Linked DNA regions of Lujinxingia vulgaris. The protein of the gene in region 1 interacts with the protein of each later gene in a pairwise test. Links are inferred from orthologs where the notes say so. Each region holds a gene or a part of one and is shown on either strand. Other genes may lie near its edges. The genes, in order: eno and rpe.

Region 1 (14,604 bases):
GCTCGATGGCGCTGGCCGAATAAAGCTGCCCTTCCTCAATCACAAGCTCGCGGCGCACGACCTTATCACGGGTCTTTATGTTGCCCACGACTTCGATGCGCCCGATCGAGACCAGCGGCCCCTGCGTGATCGTCAGCGCCAGGTTCACCCGCGAGGGGTCTTCCTGGGTGGGAATGGGCTGCGGCAGCACGCGCGCGTTGGCATAACCGGCATCCTGATAAAAACGCTGGATGCGCTGAATGCCCATCTGCATATCGCCCCAGAGCAACACGTCATCGGACTCAAGCTCGATCATCTCGCGGAGCTGTTCTTCGTCCGCGAGCAGGTCACCCTGAATGTTGACCTCATTGAGGTAATGCTGGACGCCCTCATCGATGCGGATCGTCAGGTAGAGGTCGCGCTTATCACGTGAGAGTCGAATCGTCGGCTCATCGACCTGAACCTGCAGATAACCGTTGTGGTAGTAGTAGAGCACCAGGCGCTGCAGATCGTCCTGGAAGTCCTGCTCCCGGAAGTTTCCGAACTTCGTCAGAAACGACAGCCAGTGCCCCTCGCGGGTGGCCATGATGTTTTTGAGTTCGGCGTCTTCGATCTCGGAGTTACCGAGGATCGTCACCCGTTTGACGCGAACCCTGGAGTATTCGCGGATCTCGAAGGTGACCACCGCCAGATCTTCGCGGCCTTCCACGCTGTCGATCTCGTAGTCGACCTCAGCCAGGTAATGGCCCTTCTCGCGGTAGAGCTCCTGGATGGCGGTGGCGCTGCGGTTGATGTCGGCGAAGTTCGCGATGGCGAAGCGCTGCAGCTCCACCACCTCTTCGATATCTTCGGTGCTCACGGCGTCGTTGCCGCGGTAGCGGATGGCGTCGATCGCCGGCTTCTCGTCGACGATGTAAGTCAGCACCACCCCCTGATCGGTGGCGGTCGCGTCGACCCGGACATCATCGAAATATCCCAGCGCAAAGATGCGCCGAATATCCTCACTGACCTGCTCGCGCGAGAGGGCCATACCGGCTCGCTGGCGAGCGCGGTCGAGGATGGAGGCCGCCTCCACACGGCGGTTTCCCTGGACGCGCACCTCGGCGATGTCCTGGCCCTCGGTGCCGGCTTCGCCGCTCGGCAACTGCGCCGTCTGACGCGGCGCCACCGGCGCACTATCCAGAATCTCGGGGCGCTCCAGCTGCGGCATCCCCTGGGCGTGCAGCGCCGTCGGCATCCCGATCAGCCCCACAAGTGCGCATAGCAGCAGCGCCGCCCTTAGCTTTCCATCAACCATCACATCTGTTCCTGAGAGCATTTCGAAGTGGGCGCGCGTAATCAGGCGTGCGGCGTCGGTGCGGAAGAAGCGACGCCATCGGCACCGACGGAGGCGTCCGCTACAGCCGCAACCTGGCGTGGATCGCGCGGTGCCTGATCAATCAAATCATCCGAAACTCGCCCTTTCAGCCGGTCATCCCCCGGAATCTGAGGGATAAGCTGGCCCTGATCCACCAGCACACGGATGGGCATGGTCTCGGCCAGGTTCGGATCGTGGGTGACCACCACCACGGTCACGCCGGTGCTCTCGTTGAGCTCACGCAGCACGGCGTGTATCCCAGCGCCCGTCTTAAGGTCAAGGTTGCCGGTAGGCTCGTCGGCCAGCAGAAGGCGCGGCTTTTTAAAGAGAGCGCGCGCGATCGCCACCCGCTGCTGCTCCCCACCGGAGAGCTCCCCGGGTTGATGCTGCACCCGATCTTTGAGCCCGACCTTCTCCAGAAGCTCCATCGCGCGCGCTTCGGCCTCGCCTTTGCGCATCCGCCCGATGAGCCCGGGCATCATCACGTTCTCCAGGGCGGTGAACTCCGGCAACAGGTGGTGAAACTGAAACACAAAGCCGACCTGCTCGTTGCGAAAACGCGCAAGCCCGCTGGAGCTGCGCGCAAACACATCTTCGCCGTCAAAGAGCATCGTCCCGGAGGTGGGCGCATCGAGCGTGCCCAGAAGTTGCAAAAGCGTGCTCTTGCCGGCGCCGCTCGGTCCCATGATCGCGACCTGATCGCCCGCGAAGATCCGGAAGTTCAGATCCCGAAGCACGTCGAGCTGCTGGCCGCGATGCTCAAAGCGGCGGTGAATACCCTTGAGCTCGATCAGCGGCGTGGTGGTCGTCGTCTCAGTCATAACGAAGCCCCTCTACCGGACGCATCTTCGCGGCCTGGTACGATGGATACAATGTGGCCAGGAAGCTGATCAGGATGGTGCTCAACACCACCGCCACAACCTCCAGGCGGTCAACCTCAACCGGAAGGGTCGAGATATAATAAACCTCGGAGTCCAGCGGCAGGCCCACCGTCTGGAGCAAGTAGCAAATCAAAAGCCCCATCCCCAGCCCGGCCGCCGCGCCCACCGCCCCGATCACCACCCCCTGGAACATAAAGACGCGCATGATGCCGCCGTCGCTGGCCCCCATCGACTTGAGGATGGCGATCTCACGGGCCTTCTCGATGACGATCATGATCAGCATCGCCACGATGCTAAAACTCGCGACCAGGATGATGAAGATCAGCACCAGGAACATCGCGATCTTCTCGAGCTTGAGCGCAAAGAAGAGGCTGCTGTTCATCTGCTGCCAGTCCATCACGCGAAGCTCTGGCGAGAAGATCTCACGCAGGCGCTCCCCCACCGCCAGAACCTCCTCGACGTTGTCGGTGCGAAGCTCCACGCCGGTGGCCCCCTCAAAGTCGAGCAGGCGCGCGGCGTCATCGAGCGAGGTAAACGCCGCGTTGGCGTCGTATTCGTACATCCCGCTGTAAAACACCCCGACAATGCGAAAGGGCCGGCTCCGCGGGATAGGTCCCGAGGGTCCCATCTCGCCACGGGGCGTGACCACGTTGACCTCATCGCCCAGACGCACCTGCAGCGAGGTTGCGAGCTCGGTCCCGATGATCAAACCGGGAAGCCGCCCATCATCCTGCGGCGCTTCATCAACAATGCCCGGCATCTCGCCACCGGCCTCATCGCCCTCCTCGCCGGGCAGCGCGGGCAAATCCCAGGCCTCTGCGCCGCTGTCGTCAAAGAGCGGCGGCATAAACCCCTCATCACCGCCGCGCTCGGCCTGCGGCTGCGGCGTCTCATCGCTGACCTCATCGAGGTCGATGAGCGGAGGCAGGTCCTCGTCGGGTGCCGGCATAAAGTCGTCGCTGACACCCGTCGCGCCGCGCTTCGCGTCGATGGTCTCGCGCAGCTCCTTGCTCTCCTTATCGAGCCGATCGAGCAGAACTTCGAGCTCTTCGTCACGCTCCTCCTCGATGCGTTCCATCATCCCGCGCGAATCACGCAGGTTGGAGAGCTCCCCTTTCTCAAGGTTTTCCAGAAGATCGGTGACCGTCCCCACCCGATCGACGTCGATGCCACGAAGCACCACGCCGCTCAGGTTGGTCGGCGAGGAGACCATCACCTCGCTCTCGATAAATGGGGAGGCGCCGACAACGCCTTCGACCTCCAGAGCGCGGTCGGCCACGGCGTTGGCGTCATCGAGCGGGCCAAAATCCGGCTGCTGGATGACCACATGGGCCTTCGCCCCCAGAATTTTGCTGGTGAGGTCGGCGCGGAAGCCTCCCATCACACTGAGCACGACGATCAACGCCGTCACGCCCAGCGCCACACCGCTGACCGCGATCAATGTGATGATCGAGACGACGCGGCTGCGCTGTTTGGCCATCAAATAACGACGGCCGACGAAGCTCTCATAAGACATCAGCTTCCCGTTGAGGGCATAGACGAGGGGAGCAGCACCGAGCGGCTGCAACCGGGCCACCGCCGCGTTGATTCCGCGCCGGTGGCCCGTTCTTTCTTACGCTTCGGCCGCTTCATCACCCTCAGATTGTCCGCCCGCCTTAAGCAGGTAGGCTTCCACGAAGGGGTCGAGGCCCCCGTCGAGCACCTTATCGACGTTGCCCTCGGTGTAGCCGGTGCGAACGTCTTTGATCTGCTTGTAGGGGTGCAGCACGTAAGAGCGAATCTGGCTACCGAAGGCCACATCCTTCTGCTCGGCGTGCTCATCAGCGGCCTTGTCGCGGCGCTCCTGCATCTCGCGCTCGTAGAGTTTGGCGCGAAGCATCTTCATCGCTGTGGCGCGGTTTTTATGCTGGGAGCGCTCATTCTGACAGGCCACCACAATCCCGGTGGGGATGTGCGTAAAACGCACCGCGGAGTCGGTTCGGTTAACGTGCTGACCACCGGCACCGGAGGCGCGGTAGGTGTCGATGCGCAGATCGCTATCTTTGATCTCGATCTCGATATCGTCATCGATCTCGGGGGCCACCGACACCGCCGCAAAGCTGGTATGCCGACGCTTCGCGCTGTCAAAGGGGCTGATGCGCACCAGGCGATGCACGCCGGCCTCGGCTTTGAGATGACCGAACGCAAAGTCGCCGGTGACGTGCAGGTCGGCGCTCTTGATCCCCGCCTCATCGCCGGCCTGCTGGTCGGTGACTTCCACCTGCCAGCCCTTCTGCTCGACGTACCGCAGGTACATCCGCAGGAGAATCGAGGCCCAGTCCTGGCTCTCGGTGCCCCCTGCCCCGGCGTTGATCGAGACAAAGGCGTTGTGGTCGTCGTGCTCGCCACTGAGCATCCGGCGCGTCTCCAGACTCTGGACCGCGCTCTTCGTCTCCGTAATAAGCTGACCGGCGTCGGCAAGGGCCTGCGGATCGCCATCGGCCTCAGCGGCAAGCTCCAGGTAGAGCTCCGCCTCATCCAGACTCTCGAGCTGCGTCTCGTAACGCTCGATCACATCGACCAGCTCACCGCGCTCTTTCATCGTCGTCTGAGCGCGCTCTGCATCGTTCCAGAACTCCGGGTCCTGGCTTATCGCATCGAGTTCTTCGATCCTGGCTTTCTTTTGAGCCAGGTCAAAGATACCTCCCGAGCTCAACCAGCCGTTGACGAAGATCGCTGATACTCGAGCGAATCTCTTCACGGGTCATGGCATGACCTCCATCTCGCCACGCAAAGACGCGTGGGTGGGTGTTTTGTCAAAAGGGGCGTATCGCCCGAAAATTCGCCACCTTCGGCGGCCGGGCGGTTGTAGCGCGCGGGCTCTCAAACTGTCAATCAGCCCTCTGCCCGCGGCGCATTTCCTGCAGAGAACAACGCGTAAACGAAAGCTCATCCCCGCAGAGTACGCGAGCGCCGCCCGCGCTGACGCGCGGACGACGCTCCTCTTCGGATTTGCCCCCTTTCTGGGGGCGCAACCTTACTTCTTAAAGATCGACGCGCCGGGGTAACTCGCGGTCGCGCCGAGCTGCTCTTCGATGCGGATCAGCTCGTTGTACTTGGCGACCCGGTCGGAGCGCGAGAGGCTCCCGGTCTTGATCTGGCCGCTGGCCGTGGCCACCGCCAGGTGCGCGATGGTGGTATCTTCGGTCTCCCCGGAGCGGTGGCTGATCACGGCGGTGTAGCCGTTGCGATGCGCGAGCTCCACCGCATCCAGCGTCTCACTGAGCGTGCCGATCTGGTTGACCTTGATCAGGATCGAGTTCCCCACGCCCTTTTCAATGCCGCGGGCGAGCGTCCTGGTGTTGGTCACAAAGAGGTCGTCGCCGACCAGCTGCACCTTCTTGCCCAGGCGGTCGGTGAGCTTCTTCCAGCCCTCCCAGTCGTTCTCGTCGAGACCATCCTCGATGCTGGCGATCGGGTAGGCGCTGACCAGCTCTTCGTAGAAATCAATCATCTTCGCCACGTCGAGCTCACGGCCCTCCCCGGCGAGCTTGTAGGTCTTGGACTCTTTGTCGAAGAACTCACTGGCGGCGCAGTCCAGCGCAAGCACGACGTCTTCGCCGGCTTTGTAGCCAGCCTTCTCGATGGCTTCCATGATGCGGTCGAGGGCCTCGCGGTTGCTCTTGAGGTTGGGCGCAAACCCGCCCTCATCGCCCACCGAGGTGGAGTAGCCCTGGCCTTTGAGCACGCTCTTAAGGGCGTGGAAGATCTCCGCGCCACAGCGCACCGCCTCGGTCAGCGAGCCGGCTCCCACGGGCATGACCATGAACTCCTGAATGTCGACGCTGTTGTCGGCGTGAGAGCCGCCGTTGATGATGTTCATCATCGGCACCGGCATCACCGTGGCCTGCAAGCCGCCGATGTAGCGGTAGAGCGAAAGCCCCAGCGCCTCCGACGCGGCGTAGGCCGACGCCAGACTCACCGCCAGAAGCGCGTTCGCGCCCAGGCGGCTCTTATTCTCGGTCCCATCAAGGCCAAGCAGAATGTCGTCGATGCGACGCTGGTTCGCGCTGTCCTCGCCGATAAGCTCCGGGGCGATCTCCTCGTGGATGTTCTCCACGGCCTGCTGAACGCCCTTGCCGAGGTAGCGCGCCTTATCCCCATCGCGAAGCTCAATGGCCTCGTGCTCCCCGGTGGAAGCACCGCTGGGGACCGCCGCGCGTCCCATCGCGCCACTCTCCAGATAAACATCACACTCCACGGTGGGGTTACCGCGGCTGTCGAGAATCTCACGGGCAACAATATCGACAATCTCAGTCATCATCTTCCTCAGTTTCAAAGGTGTACTCAGAGGGCGCCCCGCTGGCGGAGCGCTCTTTATCATCATGATCTTCAGGAGTGGAGTCGGGCGACGCGGCCGCCTCGGCGGTCTCATCATTATGATGAGGCGCAACGCCAGCCTCATCTTTGGCGCTGACCAGGTGAATCGCTGCGTTAAAGAACTTCTGCCGCGGCCCCCTGGCGTAAAGACCAACCTGACCACGCTCCCCGTCGCAGACAAGAATCGCCTGAAAGGGAAGATTAAAATAGGTCAGGTGCTCGCGCGCCGCGTCCTCGCTCAGCAACGCATCGCTCCCGGGTTCCGACCAGAACATCCCCACCACATGACGTCTGCCACTTCCGGGCTCTTCGCGACGGGTCAATGCGGCGAGCTGCTCCTTAACCCCGCGCTCCAGCGCGTCGGCGGCGTCATCGTCCTCCCAGACATAGGTAAGGTCCTCAAACGCGCTGACCTCGACAAACGCACCATCACCATCCAGCGCAAAATGCCCCAGCAAGATCGCCACTGCACGTTGCGAGCGGTAACGCGCCGCTTTGGTCAGCTCCGCGAGCACATCGGCGTAGATAAAGTAGCGAACCGGCTGGTTGCCATCTTCGCCAAAGACCTCGACGTCGACGACTTCGCCCGAGGTCGGGGGCTCGGCAAAAAGGGCCTTTAAGACCTGCCTCTCCAGCTGCGCAAACCGCTTCGGGTTAAGCTCCATCTCACTCGGATTACCCACGAGGATTCACCGCCCGTTGCGAGAGCTGGCTGATACGATCGGCCGCATCGACCTCTTCTTTGCGCAGGTTCACATCCCAGGCGATCGTCTGCTCCGTGCCATCGAGGTTGTAGACATACTTGATGCGGTAGACGCCCTCACCGCGCGCCTCGGGCATCCAGCGGCACTTGCGCTCTTCTTTGCAGGACTCGAAAGCCTCGGCGGTGTCGGCCTGAGCGGTCAGCAGCCACTCCAGGGTCTCGATCAGGTCAGACTGGTCGAGCAAGGTCGCCAGCGCCTTACATCCGTCGCGGTGGCGAGGCTGGCGGCACTGGGTGCGCGCCGGGCCCAGCCAGCGGTTGGCTGCGACGCGCTGCTTCGGATCGTAGGTGCCAGGCATGATGCTCACACGGTCTGTGGGCTCAAACTCCTCGCCGACTCGCATGATCTGCGCGGCCTGCAGGTTCACCGCACGAAGGGCGCGTTTATCAAAGTCGAACTCAAACTCGGCATAGGTCTGCTCGCCACCCTCGGTCCACTGAAAGTAGGCCCGAAAAAGGTTGTCGCGATCGTGATCGATGGTCCACCCCAGCACGGTATCGCCCTCACCGGAGCCCTCGCGCTGCTCGAAGTAGAGCAGCAGCGCGCCGCCCAGATTAATCCCGGCCGGGAAGCGGTGGTTGGTCATCGCCGAGACGACCTGCGCGGCCTTGTCGTAGTACTTCGACTCCTGGCCCTTCTCGGGGTCACTGGCGACCTGGGCAAGCACGTTTTTGGGCACCACTTTCTGGGTCTTCAGGTCCACAAGCCAGGCCGGTCCGATGCGGATATTGGCGTCTTGAAACCCGTAGCGCACAAGGAAAAACGAGGGCCCAAACTTCGTCTCCCCCCACCACTGAGCATGCCAGCCGGTGGACTCGGCCCCGGTGATTTTAAGTTTATCTTTGATGAACGCCTCGCTGGCGAGGAGCTCACCGACGGTGTTGGCTTCAACCTCACCGTCCTCGGATTGATTGACGCGAGAGCGCTGCACCAGCGCGATGGCGGCCTCACCCTGATCGGCCCAGGGGTTCTTGCGCTCTCTGGCTTCCCGCTGCTCGGCAACGGCCTGCTCGACGATCACCGTCTCGGCATCGCCTGTCAGCGCGATCACCATCAGCCCGCCAACCACGAGGATCAGCGCGACGACCAACCCCAATACGATCTGAAGAATTGTGCGTGTATCCATACAATGGCGCCGTCGTAGAGTTGGGTGTTGCGGCGCGCTGCGCGCGCCTGCTCTCATCCCGCTGAGCGGGTCTGAATTGCCGGAAACTTACTCGTCATCGTCGTCGACCAGGCCCATCAGCTCGGGTGAAATCATCACCTTGGCCTCCGGCGTCGGCTCGGCCATCCGCCGCGATGGCGAGCTGCGGACCTCCACCTCTCCGGCCAGCGCGGAAGGCGCAGCACTCGCCTCGGCCGGCTCCGCGTCCATCGGTGGAGCAGTCATCGAGACGTCGGCCTCACCACTTGCTGCGCTCGACGGCACTGGTGTGTTCCGGGCCTTCATGCGCTGGCGGAGACGCTCCTTCAGATCGAGGCTCGACTCGGCGCGCAGCGAACGAAGGCGCGCCAGGTCCGCGTCAATATCAACGGTCTTGCCGAGATCGTCGTCCTGGTCAGCGGGTGGCTCCGCGCCAGACTTTTCGGGGACGCCGCCGCCAAACATCGGCCCGGTCGTCGCCTCAATCTCCGCGCGGGAAAGCGGACGATCGAGCTGCACGGTCGCGCGAAGATCCTCTTCCGGCTCATCGAGATGAGCACCGCCGAAACTCACCGACGCCGACGCATTCTGCTCGGCGTCATCGCGCTCTGCGAACGCCTCATCGACACCCCCGATCACCCAGTCGTCTGAAGCGCCGCTGGACTCTTCCTGAGGCGACTCCCAGGGGCTGAGCGTCACATCCCCGTCGGCCTTCGCGGCATCGAGTTCGTCATCATCACGCATCGGCGAGAGACGGACCGTGGGACGATGCGCGACGGCTTCCGGGGGAAGATCTTCCCACTCATCTTCGCTGACTTCATCAACACTGGCCTCATCATCGCTGGCGACATCTCCCCAGCTCGCATCGGAGCCGTCCCAACCACCGAGGGAGGCGGCCAGCGGCGCATCATCGAGGGGAAGGCGATCGTACTCGCGCGTCTCCTCATCATGCTCCGACGCAGTTGACGACGCGACCTCCGGCATCACCTCAGGCTCATCGGCCTCAACGCTCTCTTCGACATGCCCGTCGCTTTCCTCTGCGATCTTCTTGAGGTCTTCGGTGAACACGAGCGAGCCGGAAGGGGGCGTAAAGTCAACCGCGGCGTCCGGGTCTTCACGCCACTGGTCGGGGCTGAAGCGATACTCGGCGGGCACGCCCTGGAGGCGGTCGGCAAAGACCTGCACGAAGTTCCAGAGCAGCTTGATGGCCAGCCCGGGCGCGCTGCGCAGGATGCCCATAAAATCATCACGCGCGATCGCAAAGAGCGTGGTCGGCTCAAGCGCCTGCACCCGAAGTCGGTTGTCGCTGTCATCCTGGGCGTCGATCAGCGCCATCTCACCGAAATGCTCCCCGGCGGTCAGGACGCTGACGCGTTGCCCGTCGAGGTGCAATGAGACAGAACCTCGCAGGATCACAAAGAGGCTGTGCGCCACATTCTCCGGTGAGGTGACGACCTCTTCGGGCTCCGCCTCGACCACCTCGCCAAGCCGACGGATGTGCTCAAGCTCGTTGGCCGCCAGGTAATGGAAATACGGGGTGCTGCGGAGCATCTCGAGCACCGGCGCCACGTCGTTCTGCTCAGCCTCGGCGTCGACAGCGTCCACCACGATCACGGTGATGTTATCCTTACCACCGCTCTCGTTGGCGAAGTCGATGCATCGCGTGATGATCTCTTCGAGGACGTCGCCCGAGGTCATGTCGAGCACGTCGATCTCTTCCTCGAAATACCCGCTGAGACCGTCGGAGCACATCATCATGCGATCGCCCGGCTCGATGCCAAACTCAAACGCATCGACCTCCACGAACTCTCGCACACCGACGGCGCGGGTGACCGCATTATTATGCGGGAAGTCGCGCTCTTTGGTGTCGGGGGGAAGTTTGCCCTGACGGATCATCTCGTTGAGCAGCGAGTGATCCATGGTGATCTGCTCAACATCGCCCTCGCGCACCCGGTAGAGGCGAGAGTCGCCGACGTGGCCCACAAAGCCATGCGCCCCGCTGATAAGCAGCGCTGAGCAGGTTGTGCCCATGCCGCGGCGGCTGGCGTCTTGTTGGGCCATCTCGAAGATGCGGGCGTTGGCGGTCTGCACCGCCTGGCGCAACAGCTCCACCGTCGCCTGCTGGACCTGCTTATCTTCCGGGGCCTCTTGAAGATGACTCAGAAGCTCGCCAGCCCCGGCGATGACCTCCCGCACCGTGCGTACGCACACCGCGCTGGCGACCTCGCCGGCGGCGTGGCCTCCCATCCCGTCGCAGACCACGAAGAGTTGCAGACGTTTGTCGACCAGGAAGTTATCTTCGTTATGGTCGCGGACGCGCCCGGTGTCCGTAGCGGCCCAGAACCGCAAATCCATGGTGGCTCCTCAACTATGTCGCGCAGGGCGATCGGTCGGGCGCATCATAACCCAAAGTTCCCGATTCATCATCCGGCCAGTTGGCTTTTTTGTCCGCTCGCGCCTCCCCCCGGTGTTCACCGCGCAGGACGCCAACACGTCCACGAACCCGGAGCGCTCACGCGCCCCTCTTCTCATCCCCGATCAGCGCATCGCGCGTCCAGGTCACGGGCAAAAGCATCAAAGAAATCGACAGCATCGTTCGGGCCGGGGCCGGCCTCCGGGTGGTACTGAACGGCGTGGACCGGCAGGCTCTTGTGCGAGAAGCCCGAGATGGTGTCGTCGTTGATGTTGACGTGGGTGATCTCCAGATCGTCGGGAAAACTCTCCCGTCGCACCGCGTAGCCGTGGTTCTGGCTGGTCATGGCGACGCTCTTGTCGCGCTGGTTCTGCACCGGCTGGTTGGGCCCCCGGTGGCCAAAGCCCAGCTTGAAGGTCTCGCCACCAAAGGCTTTGGCCAGCAGCTGATGCCCCAGACAGATGCCCATGGTCGGGTAGCGCTCGCTAAGCGCGCGCACGCCTGCGATGAAAGGCTCCATCTTATCGGGATCCCCCGGGCCGTTGGACCAGAGCACCCCATCGGGACGCTGCGCCTCGACATCCTCCACTGCGGCGTCGCGGGGCATCAGCGTGACGCGCATGCCGCGGGCCAGAAGATGGCGCAGAATGCTGAACTTCACCCCGAAGTCCATCACAACAACGTGCGGCGCCTTGCTCTCGTCATCACTCCCAGGGGCGGCCGGTGTCAGCACAAGCGGGCTCTGCCAGGCGTCTTCGGCGCTCACGCGGAGGGCGCGCGCGGTGGCGACTTCACTCACATAGTCCACGCTGCCGTAGCCCGGGTGCGCGGCGATAAGTTCCAGCGCTGCGGCGGCATCCTGTGCGGTGGCGTCGTGCACAATCGCAGCCAGCCCCACCCCGCCCTGCCGGATCCGTCGCGTCAGCTCGCGGGTGTCAATCTCACAGATGCCGACCACGCCGCGATCGACGAGCCAGTCTTCAAAGCCCTGTTCGCTGCGCTGGTTGCTGGCGCGCCGCGAGAGCGAGCGCACGATCACGCCGGCGGCCTGCGTCTCCACCGACTCGCTGTCGAGCGCGTTGACCCCGTAGTTGCCGATATGGGGCATCGTGTAGGTAATGAGCTGCCCGCGGTAGGAGGGGTCGGTGGCGATCTCCTGATAGCCCGACATGCTGGTGTTGAAGACCACCTCCCCCACCGTGGAGCCGGGCGCGCCGGCGCTCAACCCTTCAAAACAGGTGCCGTCCTCCAGCACCAGGATCGCGGGGCTACGCCCCGAGAGCGACTTCAACCTGGGTCGCGACTGCTTCAACTGCTGCTCCTTAGGCGTACTGCGCTTGCCTTCCAAAATACGCTGCGATCACTGCCTGACGAACGGCAACCCCGTGGGTTACCTGCTGCCAGATCAGGCTCTGCGGGCTCTCGATCACCGGATCGGCGAGCTCCACACCCCGTATCACAGGACCGGGGTGCAAGATCATCGTCGACGGCGACATATACTGCTCAACGACCGTCGGGTCGATACCCCAATCCAGGGCGTAGCGATGCGGATCAACCACTGAGCTACGAAGACGCTCCTGCTGAACCCGAAGCACCACCACCGCATCCGCCCAGCGTACGGCCTCCTTAAGCGAGGTCGAGACACGCACAGGCCACTCGGCGAGTCGCTCTTCGGTGGGGATTAACATCTTCGGTCCGGCGATCATGACCTCGGCGCCCAGCTCTGAGAAGATATGCGCGTCACTGCGGGCCACGCGGCTGTGCACGATGTCGCCGATGATCGCGATCTTCAGCCCGCCAAGCTGATTACCGGTCTTAAAATGGCGGCGCAACGTCAGCGCATCGAGCAGCCCCTGGGTGGGGTGCTCACCGCTGCCGTTGCCGGCGTTGATGACCGGGATCCGCACCCGCTCCGCGAGCACCTGAGGAAGATGGCGATCATGATGACGGACCACCAACCCGTCGACGCCCATCGCCGCCAGAGTCTGGCAGGTATCTGCGGCAGACTCCCCCTTTTCAACGCTGCTCCCCTCCCCGTTCACCGTCACCGACTGCCCGCCAAGGCGTTGAATCGCCAGATCGAAGCTCGCGCGGGTGCGTGTGCTTGGCTCCAGAAAGAGCAAGGCAAAGGTTCGTCCACTCAGAAGCTGCGCGTCTTCAGGCGGGGTGATCACCCTGCCCTCGTCATTCAGGTAGCGCTCGGAGGCGTCCAGAAGCGCGATCATCTGGTGTCTCGACAGGTCCTTCAGCCCAATCAAGTTCATCGTCGCTCCCGGCGTCTCGGGCCCCCCAACACGACGTGTGCGGAGCCTCGTTATGGTCACGTCACAGGTCTACTCGATCGCCATCCCAAAACGATCCCAGCGGATGCCCGGATCGCCGGTCTGGCCGTCTTCGAGCGAAAGCCAGATGATCATGGCGCGCCCCTTGATGTTATCCATCGGCACCTGGCCCCAGCAGCGGCTGTCGGCGGAGTTGTCGCGGTTATCACCCATCGCAAAGAAGTGCCCATCTTCGACGGTGATCGGGCCGAAGTCATGCCCCTCATCGTAGCCCGGCGGACTGTCTTCGCGGATCTGGTGGGTCGCCTCCCCCAACGTCTCCAGATAGTAGTACGCGGTACGCCCGGAGCGATCCGGGGCCGGGCCGCGGCGAATCGGCGTACGGTCCACCGGCTCACCGTTGACCAGAAGCTGCGCGCCTCGCCCCTCCACCACATCGCCGGGAAGGCCAACAATGCGCTTGATGAAGTCCTTCTCATCGAAGTTAAGGATGCACTCGACGGCTTTCTCCCCCTTGGCGGCGGCCTCCTCACGGCGCTTACGCACATGCTCGCGCGCCTCCTCGGAGGGGAAGCGAAACACGACCACCTCGCCACGTTGTGGCTCGGCAAAACGCATCAGAAACGTAGTCGTAAAGGGAACTCGGATGCCGTAGCGGATCTTGTTGACGAAAAGATGGTCCCCCCGGAGAAGGGTCGGCTCCATCGAACCGCTGGGGATCTTAAACGCCTCAAAGAAAAAGGCCCGCAGCACCAGCGCGCATAAAATCGCCAGTCCCACAGTCTCGACGTACTCCTGCCAGGCAGGCTTGACCGAGATGCCCGCCAGGTGCTCCTCAGCCAGCGCACGCACCGTCTCGCTGACCTCTTCGACATACTCGAGGTCCTCGCGCTTCATCCCCTGGCGAAGCGCATTGAGCTCTTCCTGAAGGCGATAGCGCGCCTCGTCGGGAAGCTTGCGTGCGCGGTCCAGACGCAGCTGAGTCTCGCGCACCAGCTCCTGCGCGTCGTCGATGATCTGCGCCTTGTCGTTTTGCCTGCTCACCGCAACTTACCTCACGCTGGCTTAACCCTCATCGACGCGCAGAACCGCCAGGAAAGCCTCCTGGGGCAGCTCCACATTGCCGACCTGCTTCATGCGCTTTTTGCCCTCTTTCTGCTTCTCGAGGAGCTTGCGCTTACGGCTGATATCGCCGCCGTAACACTTCGCGGTGACGTTTTTACGAAACGCTTTGACCGTCTCACGGGCGATCACACGGTTACCGATCGCCGCCTGCAGCGCCACCTCAAACATCTGGCGCGGAATGACCTCTTTGAGCTTCTTGGCCAGCATCCGCCCGCGGTTGTAGGCAAAGTCGCGGTGCACAATCACGCTGAGCGCGTCCACCGGCTCCCCGTTGACCATCAGGTCCAGCTTGACCATATC
Region 2 (14,445 bases), on another replicon or contig:
CCACCTGGTGGGCGGCCACCGACTCGGCGCCCTGGCGCGCCGCCACGGCGGTGGCCAGCGTCATGGTGCCCACCAGCGCCCCGGTGCGCAGCAAAAGCGCGCTCCCCACCCGCACCAGCGGCAGCATCCCGCTCAAAGAGGGCGCGATCAGCGGCACGTGCATCGACTCGCTGCGGCGCACCAGCAGCAGCCATAAAAAGAGCAGCGCCCCCGACCACTGCGCCACCACCGTGGCGATGGCCGCCCCGGCGATGCCCCAGCCCAGCCCGAAGATCAAAAGCGGGTCGAGCACAAGGTTGATCAGGTTGAGCATCACCGTGACCCACATCGGGGTGCGGGTATCCTGAAAGCCGCGGAAGGCCCCGTGGGCCGCCGTGCTGATAAGCAACGCCGGTCCCGCCCACGCGCGGATCTTCAGGTAGGTCAGCGCCGGCCCGGCAACTTCGCCGGCGGCCCCCATCAGCGTGAGGAGCGGGGCGGCGAAGATCAGCAGGGCTGCGGTCATCATCCCGCCACACCCAATCGCCAGCCACAACGCGTGGCTCACCACCTCGCCGGCCTCCTCGGGCTCATCGCGGCCCAGGTGGGCAGCGATCTTCGGGGTGGTGGCGTAGGCCAGAAAGTTGAAGACGATAAAGGTCATCGCAAAGAGCGCGCTGTTGATGCCCAGCGCGGCGAGCTCGGCGGTGCCGATGCGTCCGACGAAAAAGGTGTCGACGAGCGAGACGAGCGGGTCGATGGCCAGGCTGCCAATGGCAGGAATGGCCATCGCCAGGATGGCGCGGTCGTGGCGGTGTTGCAGCGGGAGGAGTTCGCGCATCGGGGTCTCGTCGGGGGTGCGGGAGCAGCGGGGCGGTGCGGCGTACAAGGGTGCGGGAGCAGCGGGGCGGTGCGGCGTACAAAGGTGCGGGAGCAGCGGGGCGGTGCGGCGTACAAAGGTGCGGGAGCAGCGGGGCGGTGCGGTAAAGAAAGGTGCGGGAGCAGCGGGGCGGTGCGGCGCGCGTTAAGGAGCATGCGGACGCACCCGGGGTCAAGGGTGGACGCCGGCGGTGGGAGGTGTAGAGTCAGGGGGCTGTCTCAGGGCGGGGGCGCGAGGGCAAAGATCTGCAAATTCGCAATACTCGGTGCTGCGATCAAAGGCCTCACCGATCTTGCAATATACCAGCGCATCCAAGAGGATAGCCGCGGTGGTAACGGAACGTAACGAGGTAAGCGATGAAGTTGAACGACGTGTTGGTGGCAAGCATCGCCCTGGCGATGGTCGGGTGTTTTTCGGGTCCCTCCATGGGAGAGAGCGCCGAGGCGACCGAGGTTGAACCTTCGACGGAGACAGCGGAAGCCTCCGGGGAGCTGACGATGGAAGTCAGCGCCGAAGCACCTCTGGTCGAGGAAGGCGGTGAGAGCGGCGCGGTGGCAGAAGATGAAGCCAACACCACCCCGGAACTTGAGGCCGAGGCGGCGTTTCGCGATGTGACCTGGGCGAAGATGCAGGAGCGCGTCGAGGCCTTCAAAGCCTGCGCCGGCGAAGACTACGACACCACCAACGCCTACTTCGAGGCGGTGGCCACCCGCGGAGCGGAGAGCTTCAACCTGGGCAGCCTCAAAGGCGAAGAGCGCGATACGGAGCTCGGGCGCTGCGTGCACGCGCGCATGCAGGATGTGCTCAGCGAGGTTGAGGCCGAGGCCCCGGAGCACGTCAATCGCCTCGGGTTCAGCGTCTGGGTGTTGGGTCCGGATGTGAAGCAGGCCAGCTGCTCGGGCGACCGGGTGCTCTGCGAGGGCATGAACGGCGTGGCGATGAGCGACACGCTGACCAACCTCACCATCGCCGACGACACCTCCTGCCCGCATAGCGACGCGATCATCGCCGGTGGTGAAGAGGTCTTTAAAGACGCCATCGCCTGCCACACGATGGGCCAGGAGCTGGCGAACGAGGGCGGCGACGCCATGCCGCTGGGAGCCCAGGCCTGGGTGGCCGTGCGCTACTCGCCAGAGCTCGACCAGCACTATATCTACGCGCGCTACACCGACGCGGCCTACGAGCCGGTGGCACGCTGCCTGATCGACGCGCACAAAGAGCTTGTGCTCGAAGGTCAGGGTGAGGTCACCTGCCAGCAGAACCTCTGCTCTCGCCTCTACTCCTTCGCGACGCACCCGGTGCTCTCGTTGATGGTCCACTGAGCCGGAAAGGAGCCCCCGTGGCGCTTTCGTACACGCTGAATCATCACGTCAACGCGCCGCCGAAGGCGGTCTTTGAGGCAATGCTCGACATCGAGGACTTTGGCGCATGGATGGAGAACTTCGTGCGTGTGGAGCGCCTCGATGAAGGGGAGATGGGCCCCGGGTCGAGCTGGCGCGAGGTGCGCAAGATCATGGGGCGCGAGGGCGCGGAGGTCTTTGAGATCCGCGCTCTGGAGCCCGACCGCCGTCTGGAACTCTACGTCGATGGCACGAAGGGAAGTACCGGTCGCGGGGAGTACCACTACGTCTACGAGCTTGAGGAGCGCGAGGGCGGGACCGCCGTGAAACTCCACGGTGAGATGGAGATGGGCGCGCTCTTTAACCTCTTTGGCCGGCTGATGCTGCCGATGTTTAAGAAGATGGTGAACAAAGACCTCGAAGCGCTGGCGCGCCACGTGGAGGGCAGGGGGCAGGCGTGAGTTTTGGGCGCACCATGAGGGCGGGGATCTGTCTGGCAAGCCTGCTCGTCGCCTGCGGGGATGCGGCCGAGGGCGATGGCACACCCTTCGAGTATCAGGGGACCTGGGTGGTGGAGGGCGCGCGCTGCGAGGGCCAAGAGCAGCTGCGCGTGGTCGCCGTAGAACCCGCAGCCGATGAGGACGGAGCGCTTGTGGCGCGTAGCCTTCGCGCCGATGCCTGCCTGGCAGCCGGCGCCTCACTCTGGGAGGGGGACCCGGCCGGCGATGGCGCCGTGCGACTGGGCGACGACGAGGTTGGCGTGCAGACGCAGGGCAAAGACGTGATACGGCTGGACGCCCCCGATGGCGAGCTGACCCTGCGCCGCGTGTATCCCGACACCGGTCCGACACCTCTTCCCGAAATCGACGATCTCTCGCTCTCCGGGCAGTGGTTGATGGAGGGCTACCCCTGCGACGAGGAGCTTGTGCCGCAGGTCGTGCAGGTCTCGCACGCCGGGGGCACCTTCTCCATCACCAAGACCCTGGGCGACGGGTGCATCGAAGCCGGCACGCGCTTTGTGGAGGGCGAGCTCGACGGCCTGACGATGAGCGGTGAGGGCTACCTCGAAGCCCCCGACCCCTGGGGGGATGTGGAGGGCTTTGAGGTGAGCGGACGGGTGCGTGTGCCGGAGTATTTTCGGCTCGATGCGCTCGGCGTCGCCGTGGGCTTTCGGCGCGTGCTCGGCGACGAATAAGGTCGCTATCGCCTGAACATAGCGTCTAAAAAGGTCCGACCAGGTCGGGGGTGATCCAGCCCCCGCGCTCCGGATGCGGCTCCGGCATCGCCCGCATATGATCGACCAGACACCGATCCACTTTGTGGGGGTAAAACGCGATGTAGTCGCGCAGCGCCTGATAATGCTTGGGCGGCTGAAGGTACGACCAGGCCACAGCCTCAATGAAGGTCGGCCCGATGCGCAGATCGTAGTAGGTGGCCACCCCCTTCCACTCGCAGAAACTGCAGTGCATGGAGGGCTGCAGAAGATCGAGACGCACATCTTCGGGGGGAATGTAGTAGTGCGGGGCGTGTCCGGTGTGCACCAGACGCAGCGCGCGGGTGGTGTCGGCGATGGGTGTGCTTCCGACCAGCACGCGGATGCGTCGGTGGCTCTGTTGCACCGCCGGCGGGCTGGGAAAGTCCCAGATCGACTCCTGAGAGGAGGAGGTTTGCAGGCTCATGGGGCTCCCGTAGCGAGGGTGGCGTGTCACCCTTCAAGCTAGGTACCGCCGGGGGATGCGGCCAGCACTTCGGGAGCCCCTTACGAGCTGCTTACTCGACGATCTCGATGAGCTCGACGTCAAAGACGAGCATGCCAGCCGGCGCACCCGGAGCGCCCTTATAGGCCAGATCCTGCGGAATCCAGAAGCGGCGCTTCTCGCCCTCAACCATCAGCTGCACGCCTTCGGTCCAGCCGGCGATGACGCGGTTGAGGGGCATGGTCAGCGGCTGGCCACGCTTCACGGAGCTGTCGAACATCTCACCGTCGGTGGTCCACCCGGTGTAGTGCGCGCGCACTGTGGAGGTGGCGGTGGGGTGCTCGGTGCCGGTGCCCTCTTTGAGCACTTTGCTGGCCAGGCCAGACTCGGTCTTCTCGGCGTCGGCCGGCGGGGCAGCCACGTCGGCGGGCGCTGCCAGAGGATCGCCTTCCTCTTCGGCGGCGGCTTGCTCGGGAGCTTCTTCAGCGGCCTGCTCCTCGCTGGCCTCCTCCTCAACGGCCTCGCCCATTGCGGCTTCGGCGGTCGAGGGGGGCTCTTCGGCGGTGTTCTGTTCCGATTCGCAGGCGACGAGAGAGAACGCGAGAAGGCAGGTCAACAGGGCAATGCTTCGGCGCATACAGGCTCCATACGTGGGGACGCTGGCCATCGTAAAAGCCACCATCCTGGTTGCACATCAAAAGGGGTAAAATCCCCGGACTCACTCAACAAAAGGCGCCCACCGTCGCGGCATCGGACGTCTCCCAGAATCGTCGTGGGAGCGTCGCCGGCGAGGGTGGGCGCGAAGGTTTGCACGCGTTAGCCCGCAGGGCAAGGCGTGCCACCGGTTGTGTCAGTTTGCGCCAGCAGGCCTCAGGCGCGGCTCATGAGGTTGGAGACCAGCGAGACGGCCAGCAGCACCAGCGCGATCACAAAGACCACCTGCGCAATGGAGGAAGCCGCAGAGGCGATGCCGGTAAACCCGAGCAATGCGGCGATGATGGCGACGACGAAGAATACGACAACCCAGCTCATCATAACGGTACTCCTTGTCTTCTGGCAGCAAGCCGGGGCGATGCCCGATGACCCTCACGACATGAAGCGGGACTCGCTGCGTCGCTTCAAAGCCTTGTTGCGATCGGGACGATCTCAAGGAAAAAGCTTGTAACGCGGGGGGGCCGCTTTCGGGATCGGACTCGACAAAAACGTACATGCGCTGCACCCTGATACTCTTTTGGTGTTACCGGCAGGGGTGCCCGTTGCCTTTGCGATGATTCGATGAGAGCAGCGACGCTACAGCCCAGCACGCCCCTCTCCGGGGTGGCGGGCAGGTGGCGAGGTGAGAGTGATGACGCAAGAACCCCCGGATGATGACGTTCGCGATGACGATCTCTCGGAGCTGCGACGGCGCCACGAGACGCTGATGCGCGGGCTGGAGATGCTCAGCCGCAGTGGCGCGCAGACCGGCCCGAAGGCCGTCGTGGGGCTCCTCGATGATGTGGTCGGCGGCGACGGCGGGGCGGTTCTTCAGGTGCGCGACGATGGCGAGATCAGCGTGCTCTGCGCCAGCGACCCCAGGCTGGAATCTCTGCAATGGTGGGTGGGAGATCTCACCGAGGCGGTGCTCGAAGGCAACCCTCTGGTGCTCGATGATGTGCGCGACCAGGGGGCCTGGCAGGCGATGCTCTCCTCGGTGTCGATGCCGGTGGCCTCGGTGATCATGGTGAGTGTGGGAACGCCGATCAACCCCGCGCTCTGGATCTGTGTGCACGCCGAGCCGGGGCGTTTTGGCCAGCCGGAGCTTGAGCGCGCGCAGGCGCTACGCGGGCTGCTCACCCAGGCGATGGTCGGGTGGATGGCCGGGCGACGCTGGGCGCTGATGAGTCACGAGCTGCGCACCCCGGTCAACGCGATGATCGGCTTTGCGGAGCTGCTTCGCGAGGAGCAGCAGGAGCGCCTGCCGGCCGAGGCGCTCGACAAGCTGGCGAGTATTGAGCGCTCCGGTGCCGAGGTGCTCGGCATTGTCAGTAACCTGGTCTCCCTGGCCCAACTTGAAGCGGGCGATGTGGAGCCGGAGGTTTACGACGTCGATGTGCACGAGACGCTTGATGCGGTGCTGGGACCCCTCGGCGCGGTCGCAAAACAGCGCGGCATTGAGGTGAGGGTGGAGCGGGCCAACGTCAACGCCGAGGTGCAATGCGATGGCGAGAAGCTCGTGCAGCTCTTTGACGGGGTCGTGGGGGAGGCGGTGCGCTTTAGCGCCGGCACCCAGGTCGAGGTGGAGCTGCGCGCCGACGAGAGCCGGGTCACGCTACGGGTGGGCGACCTTTCTCCCGGGCGCCGCGGTCGCGCGCGCAGGCTGGAGCAGTCCGTGCTGCGTCAGCTCGCCGAGCTGCTCGGGGTGAGCTACCGGGTGGAGCGCAGCGTGCGAAAGGGCACGGTGGTGGAGCTGGGCGTGCCGCGCGCCTTTGTGGGTCGGGGCGCCGAGCAGGTGAGTTTCTCGGAAGAGATCGAGCTCAACGAGAACGCCAAGCTGGTGCTGATCATCGACGACGATCGCGATACCCGCGGGGTGCTCAAGCGCACGCTCGAGCGGGTGGGGCACACCGTGGTGTGTGCGCGCGACGGCCGTGAGGGGTTGAGGCTGGCCTCGGAGGTGCGCCCCGACGTGATCACGCTTGATGTGATGATGCCCCGGATGGACGGCTGGACGGTACTGGAGCGTCTGAAAGAAGATCCCGATCTTCGAAAGATCCCCGTGATCATGCTCACCTTCGTCGATGATAAGCAGCGTGGGCTGGCGTTTGGCGCCGACCACTTCATGTCGAAGCCCGTCGACCGCCAGGAACTTCTGGAGGTGATGGAGGCCTACGAGAGCGCCGTGGAAGACGGCGACGTGCTCGTGGTGGAAGATGATGAGGCCTCGCGCCAGATGCTTGTGCGCCACCTGGAGCGCGAGGGCTTTCGGGTCACGGCGGCGTCCAACGGCGAAGAGGGCCTGGCGCGGCTGGAGGCGATCGAGCCCAGCCTGGTCTTTCTGGACCTGATGATGCCGCATGTCGACGGGTTTGAGTTTCTCCAACGTTTTCGGGAGCGCCCGAAGTTTAAAGATGTGCCCGTGGTGGTGATGACCGCCAAGTACCTCACCGCCGAGGACTACGCCCGCCTCTCCGGCAACGCCACCCAGATCGTGCAGAAGGGGGGCGGTGAGTATATGGGGCTTCTGGAGGAGCTTCGGGATCTGGTGGTGCGGCTGACCCGGGGAAAGGCGCGCCGGGGCTGAACTTTTGAGATGTCGGGGGGCGTTCAGCCGGCGTGGCCGGCCAGGGCGTCGATGCGCTCGCGCAACTTCTCAAAGAAGATCGCGACATCGCGGCCGTCGGCCAGCGCGTGGTGGGCGGTGAGCTGGAAGGTCGCCTCGTGGCGTCCGGGCTCGGCCTCCACAACTTTGCCCCAGGCGATGCGCGGCGCCGAGTCCAGAGGTTGGCCGGAGAAGGCGTGGCTGATGCTCTGGAAGTCCAGCCAGGGCATCGAGGTGATGTAGACGAGATCCAGGCGATCGTCGTCGCCTAAGAAGAGCTCGGGGAGGTTGCGGGAGCGATCGGCGTGCTCCTGGAGCGTGCGGCTGAACTCGGCGACATCGTCGACGTAGGGGGCCGTGGCGTAGTTGAAGGTGCCCCGGTCGCTCATCACGGTAAAGGAGGGGGTGATCTGCGCGACGCGCACCACACCCTCGTCATCGAGGCGCAGGCGCAGCGCGTCGGTGGCGTTGGCCGCCACGCAGACGGTGTGCAGCAGGGTGGCAAAGAGGCGAAGATCGCTGCGTTGGGTCAGCGCGACCAGCGGGCTGACATCGACGCGGGCGGCCACATCGAAGAAGGGGCGCTCAAAGCCCTTAAAAAACTCATAGTGGGGGCGGCGCTTCCAGGTGCTCAGGTCGATGCGTTCCATGATCGGGTCCGGGCGAAGACGTTGAGTCTTAGAGCGTGGCCTGCTGGCGGATGGCGTCGATGGCCTCTTTGTAGTTCGGCGCGCCGAAGATGGCGCTGCCGGCCACGAGTACATTGGCGCCGGCCTGGCGAAGCTGAGCGGCGTTGGAAGGGGAGACGCCGCCGTCGACTTCGATGTCGAGATCGACGCCCAGTTCGTCGTGGCGAGCCTTGAGCTGTGCGATCTTCTCGAGGGTGTGCGGGATGAAGGCCTGACCGCCGAAGCCGGGGTTGACGCTCATGATCAGGACCATGTCGAGGTCATGGGCCAGGTGATCGATCCAGCTCAGCGGGGTGGCCGGGTTGATGGCCAGGCCGGCCTTTTTGCCCAGGCTCTTGATGGTGTGCACCGCGCGGTGGGGGTGGCGGCTGGCCTCGGGGTGAAAGCACACAAGGTCAGCGCCGGCGCGGGCGAAGGGGCCGACGAAGTCGTCGGGGTTGTCGATCATCAGGTGCACGTCGAGAAAGGCGTCGGGCAGGGCCTTGCGCAGCGCCTCGACCACGGGCAGGCCGATGGTGATGTTGGGCACGTAGTGGCCGTCCATCACGTCGACGTGCAGCCAGTCGGCGCCGGCGTCGATCACCTCCTGGCATTGCTCACCGAGGCGGGCGAAGTCGGCCGAGAGGATCGAGGGGGCGATGCGAAGGGGGCGCGTCGTCATAGGGAAGCTCGGCGGTGGAAGTTCAGGGTTGGGCCAGGCGCAGGCGCGCCGCAAAGAAGGCGTCGCAGTCGTGGTCGCGCGGGTTTAAGTCGAGCTCACCCAGCGCATTGACGAAGGGGGCCCAGTCAAACTCGCTCTCGGGGAGCGGGGCGCGCTCAAGCTGCGGGTGGCGCTCAAGCAGGCGCTCGATCTGCTCGGGGCCTTCTTCGCGGGTGAAGGTGCAGACGCTGTAGACGAGCGTCGCGCCGGGGTTAAGCCGGCTCACAGCGTGGTCGAGGAGCTCGGATTGCACGCGGACGAGCGCGTCGACATCGGCCGGGGATCGGCGCCAGCGGGTCTCGGGGTGGCGGCGGATCACGCCCAGGCTGGAGCAGGGGGCGTCGACCAGGATGAGATCGAAGTTCCCATCGGCCTCGGGAAGATTTTGCAGGGTGGCCTCTCGGAGCACGACGGTGGGGTCGACTCGGAGGTCGGCAAGGGTGTTGGCGAGCATCTCCAGCTTGGTGGGGAGCGGGTCGCAGGCCACCAGAGTGTCGCCGGGGCCGAGCTGCTGGGCGAGGAGCAGCGATTTACCCCCCAGGCCGCAGCAGGCGTCGAGGGCGCGCATGCCCGGGCGCGCGCCGCAGTAGTGCGCAATGAGCTGACTTCCCAGATCCTGAATGGTCAGCGCGTGCGCTTCGAGCAGCGAGCGCAACTCTGGCGAGGAGCTCTCCGCCTTGAGCGCTCCGGGCGGAGCCTCAAGCGGGCTGACCCCTTCGGGCAGGGTGTCGAGCGGCTGCAAGCGGCGCAGGTAAAGGGGTGGACGGCCGGCAAAGGCCTCGGCCAGGGCCTCGGCGCGCTCCAGCCCGTGGCGACCCAGCAAGCGACGGGCGATCCAGTCCGGAAGCGAATACTTCAGCCCCAGGTAACGCGCCGGGTTGGCGCTGCGGTCGCGCTCCTCAAAAGGTTGCCACTTCTCTTTGCTGCGGAGCATGTTGCGCAACACGGCGTTGGCAAAGCCGGCGGTGCGCTGGCCGCAGGCCCGTTTGACGAGCTTGACAGCATCATTGACCAGGGCGTGGGCCGGGATGCGGTCCAGGTAGAGGAGCTGGTAGGTGGCCATGCGCAGGTTGAGGCGCACCGGGCGATCCAGGCTCTCGAGTTTGCGGGAGACAAAGCGCGAGAGCACCGTGTCGATGGAGCGCTGCCTGGCGAGCGTGCCGTAGACAAGCTCGGTGGCGAGCGCGCGGTCGCGGGCGTCGAGCTCGCTTGTGGCCAGCTGGTTGGAGAGCGCGATGTGGCTGTAGGCGTCGTCTTGCTCAATGCGGCTGAGCACATCGAGGGCGACTGTTCGGGCGGTGGTCACGGTGGGGAGCTCGGTTTAGTCGGAGCGCTCATCGGGGAGCAGAAAATGGTGGTCGGTCTGAAGATCAAAGCCGTTGAGGAAGTCGCTCACCGGAAGCGCGCGCTTGCCGGGGGCCTGCAACGTCAAACACTCGATGTAGCCCTGCCCGCACGCGATGTGCAGCCCCTGCTCATCGGCGCGAATGACCTCACCGGGGGCGGCGCCGGTATCCGCGCCGTTGGTTGCCGCGCTGTGCGCCCGCGCCAGATGAAGTTTGACGCGTTGCGGACCTTCGGGGGTGTGCAAAAAGGCAAAGGCCCCGGGCCAGGGGTTCATCCCGCGGATGAGATCGGCGACCTCGCGGGCGCTCTTTCGAAAGTCGATCTCCCCGTCGCTCTTCTTGAGCATCGGCGCGTAGGAAGACTGTGCGTCGTCTTGAACGATCGGGTTGAGGCTGTCGAGGTGAATCAGGCGCATCACGTCCTCAATCAGCTCGGCGCCCATCTCGGCCAGGCGATCATGAAGGTCTTGCGCGGTGTCGAGCTCCTCAATGGGCGTCTTGCGCTTAAGCAGCATCGGGCCTGTGTCCAGGCCGCGCTCCATCTGCATGATCGTCACGCCCGACTCGGCCTCTCCGCGCACAATGGCCCAGTTGATGGGCGCCGCACCGCGGTACGCAGGCAGCAATGAGGCGTGGATGTTGATGCAGCCGTAACGCGGCAGGAGCAGCACATCGTTGCGCAAAATCTGGCCGTAGGCCGCCACCACGATCACGTCGGGGTTCCAGGCGCGAAGATGCTCCAAAACCTCCGGGCCGCGCAGCTTCTCGGGCTGGTAGACCTCGATGCCGGCGGCCTCGGCGGCGACTTTCACCGGCGGCGGGGTGAGCTTTTTGCCGCGCCCGCTGGGGCGATCGGGGTTGGTCACCACGCCGACGACCTCGTCGGGGCTCTCAATGAGTTTCTGGAGCGCGGGCACCGCAAAATCGGGCGTGCCCATGTACACGATGCGAAGCGGCGAACGTGCGGCAGTCATCGGCAACCTTTAAAAAGTTCAGGAGGAGGGGGCGTCGTTGGCCTTCTCGGCCTCTTTGCGGCGCGCTTCTTCGAGCGCTTCCAGGTGCTTTTTATAACGCTTGAGCGCCATCTTGCGCTTGAGGTGGCTGAAGTGGTCGAGCATGAGCACGCCGTCGAGGTGGTCGATCTCGTGCTGCAGGCAGACCGCCAGCAGATCGTCAGCCTCAAGCTCAAAGGGGGAGCCGTCGCGGTCCAGCGCCTGCACCACGACTTTCTGGGCGCGGGTGACCTTGTCGTAGACCCCGGGAATGGAGAGGCAGCCCTCTTCCCAGACGATCTTGCCCTCGCGGTGCACGATCTCGGGGTTGACGAGGGTGATGAGCTCGCTGTCGGCGCCCTCTTCGCGGGAGGAGACGTCGATGACGGTGACTCGCCGGGTGTCGTTGACCTGCGGGGCGGCCAGCCCGATGCCGGGGGCGGCGTACATGGTCTCGACCATGCTGTCGATAAGCTCGCGCACCTCGTCGTCGACGGTGTCGACCGGGGTGCAGCGGGTCTTAAGGACGTCATCGGGGTAGAGGACGATGTCGAGCAAGGATGCCATGGTTCAACTCATCAAAAGTCTGGGAACGTGAGCACGCTGAAGCGTGTCTAGCCGAGGGGGTAACGGCTGGCAAGGGGGGAACCTTCCGCCGGCCGCCCGGGCGGCCGCTCAGGGGCGCAGCGTGTGGCGAAGGTAGGGCTCGCGCAGCGCCGGATCGCCGAGCACCGCCCAGGCGTCTTCGAGCGCGTCGCGGATCTCGAGGAGCGCGTCTTCGAAGGCGTGCGCGGTCTGAAAATCGATATGGCGCGGGTCGAAGCGGGCGTAGAGGCGGTGAAAGGCCTCGCGGATGGGCTGGGTGTCGGCGCCGCGGCGCACTTCCAGGATCGCGAAATAGTCCTCGTGGCGCACCGCCCTGAGCTTGCGGCGGATCACCTCGGCGTCGACGCTGGCCTCGGGGTGGGCGAAGTCGCGCTGGGGGAAGACCTGGTCGCGATCCACCCTGCGTGTGGCCCCGGTGTCGATGGCCTCAAGCGTCAGCTCACCGGCGCGAAAGACCCGGGAGGGCTCCGGTGCGGGGGGCTGCTCCTGAGGAGGTTCGCCGGGTTGCTCGGGATGCTCAAGGGGCGTCTGCGCCGCATGCGTCGCGGGGGAGGCCGGGGTGGGGGTGGCGCTCAATGAGACATCGAGCGCGGCGCCGATGCGGGTCGTCAGCGTCTCAGCGCTGGTCTCCGGCGGGAGCCAGGCTACCAGATCGAGGGTGTCGGTGGTGGCCTGCACGCGCTCGGGTTCGGGGAGCGGGCAGATGAGGATCAGCGGCACAAGCTGCCCCAGCGGGCGGCTGCGAATGGCGCCGGCCAGAATCTCCACGCGTTCGCCGCCCTGGTCATCGGCGATGATGATCAGGTCGGCTGGCGAGGCCTCAAAGCGGCGGATGCCGGCCGAGGGGAGGCGCTCGTGGTCGATCTCCAGATCCTGGAGCTCAAGCTGGTGGAGGCGGTCGGCCCATTGGGAGCCGGGGCGTCCGATGATCAGCAGGCGAATCATGAGGTGGCCAGTCTCCAGGCGACGAGCGTCTCGTGCAGAAGATCGTAGTTTTGAGGCCGCTCCGGCAGCGCCCCCGGCGAATCCAGGAGGGCGTCGAGGCGGCGGGCCTCAGCTTTGAGCGCACGTGCCTCGTCGGGGCTGAGCGCGGCGTCGCTCCAGCCTTCCACGATAGGGGCGATGGGGGAGGGGGCGCAACTTTTGAGCAGGGCGCCAAGATCGGTGCCCATCATCGCCTCGCGATGAAGCAGGCCGGCGGTGTAGAGCCGGCGAAGTCCGCTGAGCGCGGCCACACGCTGACCCGCGTCGATGGCGTCGAGTGTGGCGGGCAGCGCGCCGCGGTAGGCGCGAAGCACCCCGGAGGTGAGGGCGGCCTGCGCAAGCTCAACGGGGGCGATACGGTCAAAAGGCGCTTGAAGCTGCAGCGGGGTGGGGCTCGCCAGAAGTTCCAGCGCCAGCACGCTCTGGTGGAGCGCCATGCGCAAGATCTTCTCAACATCGAAGATCACACGCATGCAGTCGCGGCCGTCGGGGGCGGCCCCGGGAAGATGATCTTCGTAGGCGTCTTCAAAGGCGCGCAGCCCCAGGAGTGTGGAGGCCGGCAGGATCGTCACCCCGGCCAGGCGCCAGGCGCTCTCGAAACCCTCGGCGCCGGGGCCCTCCACCCAGGCCAGGAGCGCCGGCTCAGGGATCGGGTCGGCGGGCCGCCGCAGCGCGTAAGAGGGCTGCGGCGGCGGGCTCAGTGGCGGCAGGGTGGTGAGCTTCATCAGCGTTTGGCGACGACGTGGCCATCGCTATCGAGCGAGAAGCCTTTGGGGAGGGCGGCGCTCACCGCCTCGCGCTGCTCTTCGTCGATCGTCCACTCGGGGCGCTCGGCGAAGGCTTCGGCCAGTTTCTGCAAGATGCGCAGCGAATCTTCTTCGGTCAGTCGCGCGGCCAGGGCGGGACGAGCGATGTCGTCTTCGTTCTGGGCGAGGAGGGCGTCGACGGCCAGAAAGCGGATCGTCTCGTAGTCGTCTTCGACAAAGCGGGCGGTCTGCTCGGCCAGGCGGCGGTCGCAGAACTCGGCGGCGCGCAGCATCATCTCCTGCTTCTTCTCGGGGTTGCGCACATAGTCGATGTGCATGTCTTCGAGAAGTTCGACGACCACGTTGACCATATCCTCCAGGCTCAACAGGTCGGTGAGGACCTTGAGCGGCCAGTTGATCTTCTCTTCGACCCGCTTGAGGTAGGCGGTGATGGTACCGGCCACATCGACCTCACCGCGGCGCCCCAGGTCGACGAGGACCTCGTAGACGAACTCTTTCTCGTCGGCGTCGGTGGTGTGGTTGGGGGCGGTCTGCTCAAAGCGGGAGAGGAGCGCTAAGACGGCGTCTTCGTTGCCGATCTCGCGGAGCTGCTCCACCGCGTAGCTGCGCTCACCGGGCTGCACGTACATGTGCGAGACGGTCTTTTTGAGCTTGGTGATTTTGCGCTCTTGCGCTTTTTCTTTGTCGAAGAGGAAGTCGAGAAAACCCATGGTGCCTCCGAGGGGGTGGTGCCAACCTAACCATAAGGAGGGAGCAGCTACCACAGCGCGCCACAGCGCGACAAGGGGCGCGAGAGGCGCGCGCTTGCCCGCGCGCTCTGGCGAGGGTAGGGTGGGCGCGAGCAGGGAGCCGAAGAAGACGACGAGCGAGCGCGCCGAGTATGGGGCCAGAAGAGCAGCTGTTTGCGGCCGGAGATGTGATAGCGGGCCGCTACCGCATTGAAGAAGAGCTGGGCCGGGGGGCGTACGGCGTGGTGTTTCGTGCGATTCAGCTGGGCATTGGCCGCGCGGTGGCGCTCAAGACCCTTTTGCCCGGCGTGGGCGAAGAGGCCGAGGAGCGCCAGCGTTTTGAGCGCGAGGCGCTGCTGATCAGCCGGCTCAATCACCCCAACATCATCACCCTCTTTGACTACGGGGAGCATGAGGGGGTGAGGTTTATGGTGATGGA

Evidence for each region.
Region 2: the proteins of eno (region 1) and rpe interact in binary tests that used the Escherichia coli proteins (3 or more experiments, as listed by UniProt). The link is inferred for Lujinxingia vulgaris from one-to-one orthologs.

Annotation. Positions count from the first base shown.
Region 1 is NZ_VOSM01000003.1:538,191-552,794, forward strand. Bases 4,376-7,375 are described here. They hold eno (phosphopyruvate hydratase), read right to left. Parts: upstream 6,518-7,375; coding sequence 5,234-6,517; downstream 4,376-5,233. Other genes in these bases: FRC98_RS09145 (hypothetical protein), read right to left, coding at 6,510-7,259; FRC98_RS09150 (hypothetical protein), read right to left, coding at 7,252-7,375. Outside these bases: outer membrane protein assembly factor BamA, read right to left, coding at 1-1,276; FRC98_RS09130 (FtsX-like permease family protein), read right to left, coding at 2,150-3,733; more of FRC98_RS09150, read right to left, coding at 7,376-8,466; FRC98_RS09155 (Stp1/IreP family PP2C-type Ser/Thr phosphatase), read right to left, coding at 8,554-10,839; carA (glutamine-hydrolyzing carbamoyl-phosphate synthase small subunit), read right to left, coding at 11,013-12,209; FRC98_RS09165 (aspartate carbamoyltransferase catalytic subunit), read right to left, coding at 12,220-13,161; lepB (signal peptidase I), read right to left, coding at 13,231-14,223; lepA (translation elongation factor 4), read right to left, coding at 14,245-14,604. UniProt on the Escherichia coli protein: Catalyzes the reversible conversion of 2-phosphoglycerate (2-PG) into phosphoenolpyruvate (PEP). It is essential for the degradation of carbohydrates via glycolysis.
Region 2 is NZ_VOSM01000002.1:102,918-117,362, forward strand. Bases 6,709-9,549 are described here. They hold rpe (ribulose-phosphate 3-epimerase), read right to left. Parts: upstream 8,545-9,549; coding sequence 7,873-8,544; downstream 6,709-7,872. Other genes in these bases: FRC98_RS04145 (response regulator), read left to right, coding at 6,709-7,176; FRC98_RS04150 (CatA-like O-acetyltransferase), read right to left, coding at 7,200-7,844; rsmB (16S rRNA (cytosine(967)-C(5))-methyltransferase RsmB), read right to left, coding at 8,567-9,549. In the rest of the region: FRC98_RS04110 (MATE family efflux transporter), read right to left, coding at 1-820; FRC98_RS04115 (hypothetical protein), read left to right, coding at 1,216-2,181; FRC98_RS04120 (SRPBCC family protein), read left to right, coding at 2,199-2,660; FRC98_RS04125 (hypothetical protein), read left to right, coding at 2,657-3,394; FRC98_RS04130 (DUF427 domain-containing protein), read right to left, coding at 3,420-3,878; FRC98_RS04135 (FKBP-type peptidyl-prolyl cis-trans isomerase), read right to left, coding at 3,970-4,533; FRC98_RS04140 (DUF1328 domain-containing protein), read right to left, coding at 4,767-4,931; more of FRC98_RS04145, read left to right, coding at 5,242-6,708; more of rsmB, read right to left, coding at 9,550-9,889; fmt (methionyl-tRNA formyltransferase), read right to left, coding at 9,905-10,903; def (peptide deformylase), read right to left, coding at 10,922-11,488; FRC98_RS04175 (J domain-containing protein), read right to left, coding at 11,597-12,472; FRC98_RS04180 (hypothetical protein), read right to left, coding at 12,469-13,236; FRC98_RS04185 (hypothetical protein), read right to left, coding at 13,236-13,988; FRC98_RS04190 (serine/threonine-protein kinase), read left to right, coding at 14,159-14,445. UniProt on the Escherichia coli protein: Catalyzes the reversible epimerization of D-ribulose 5-phosphate to D-xylulose 5-phosphate.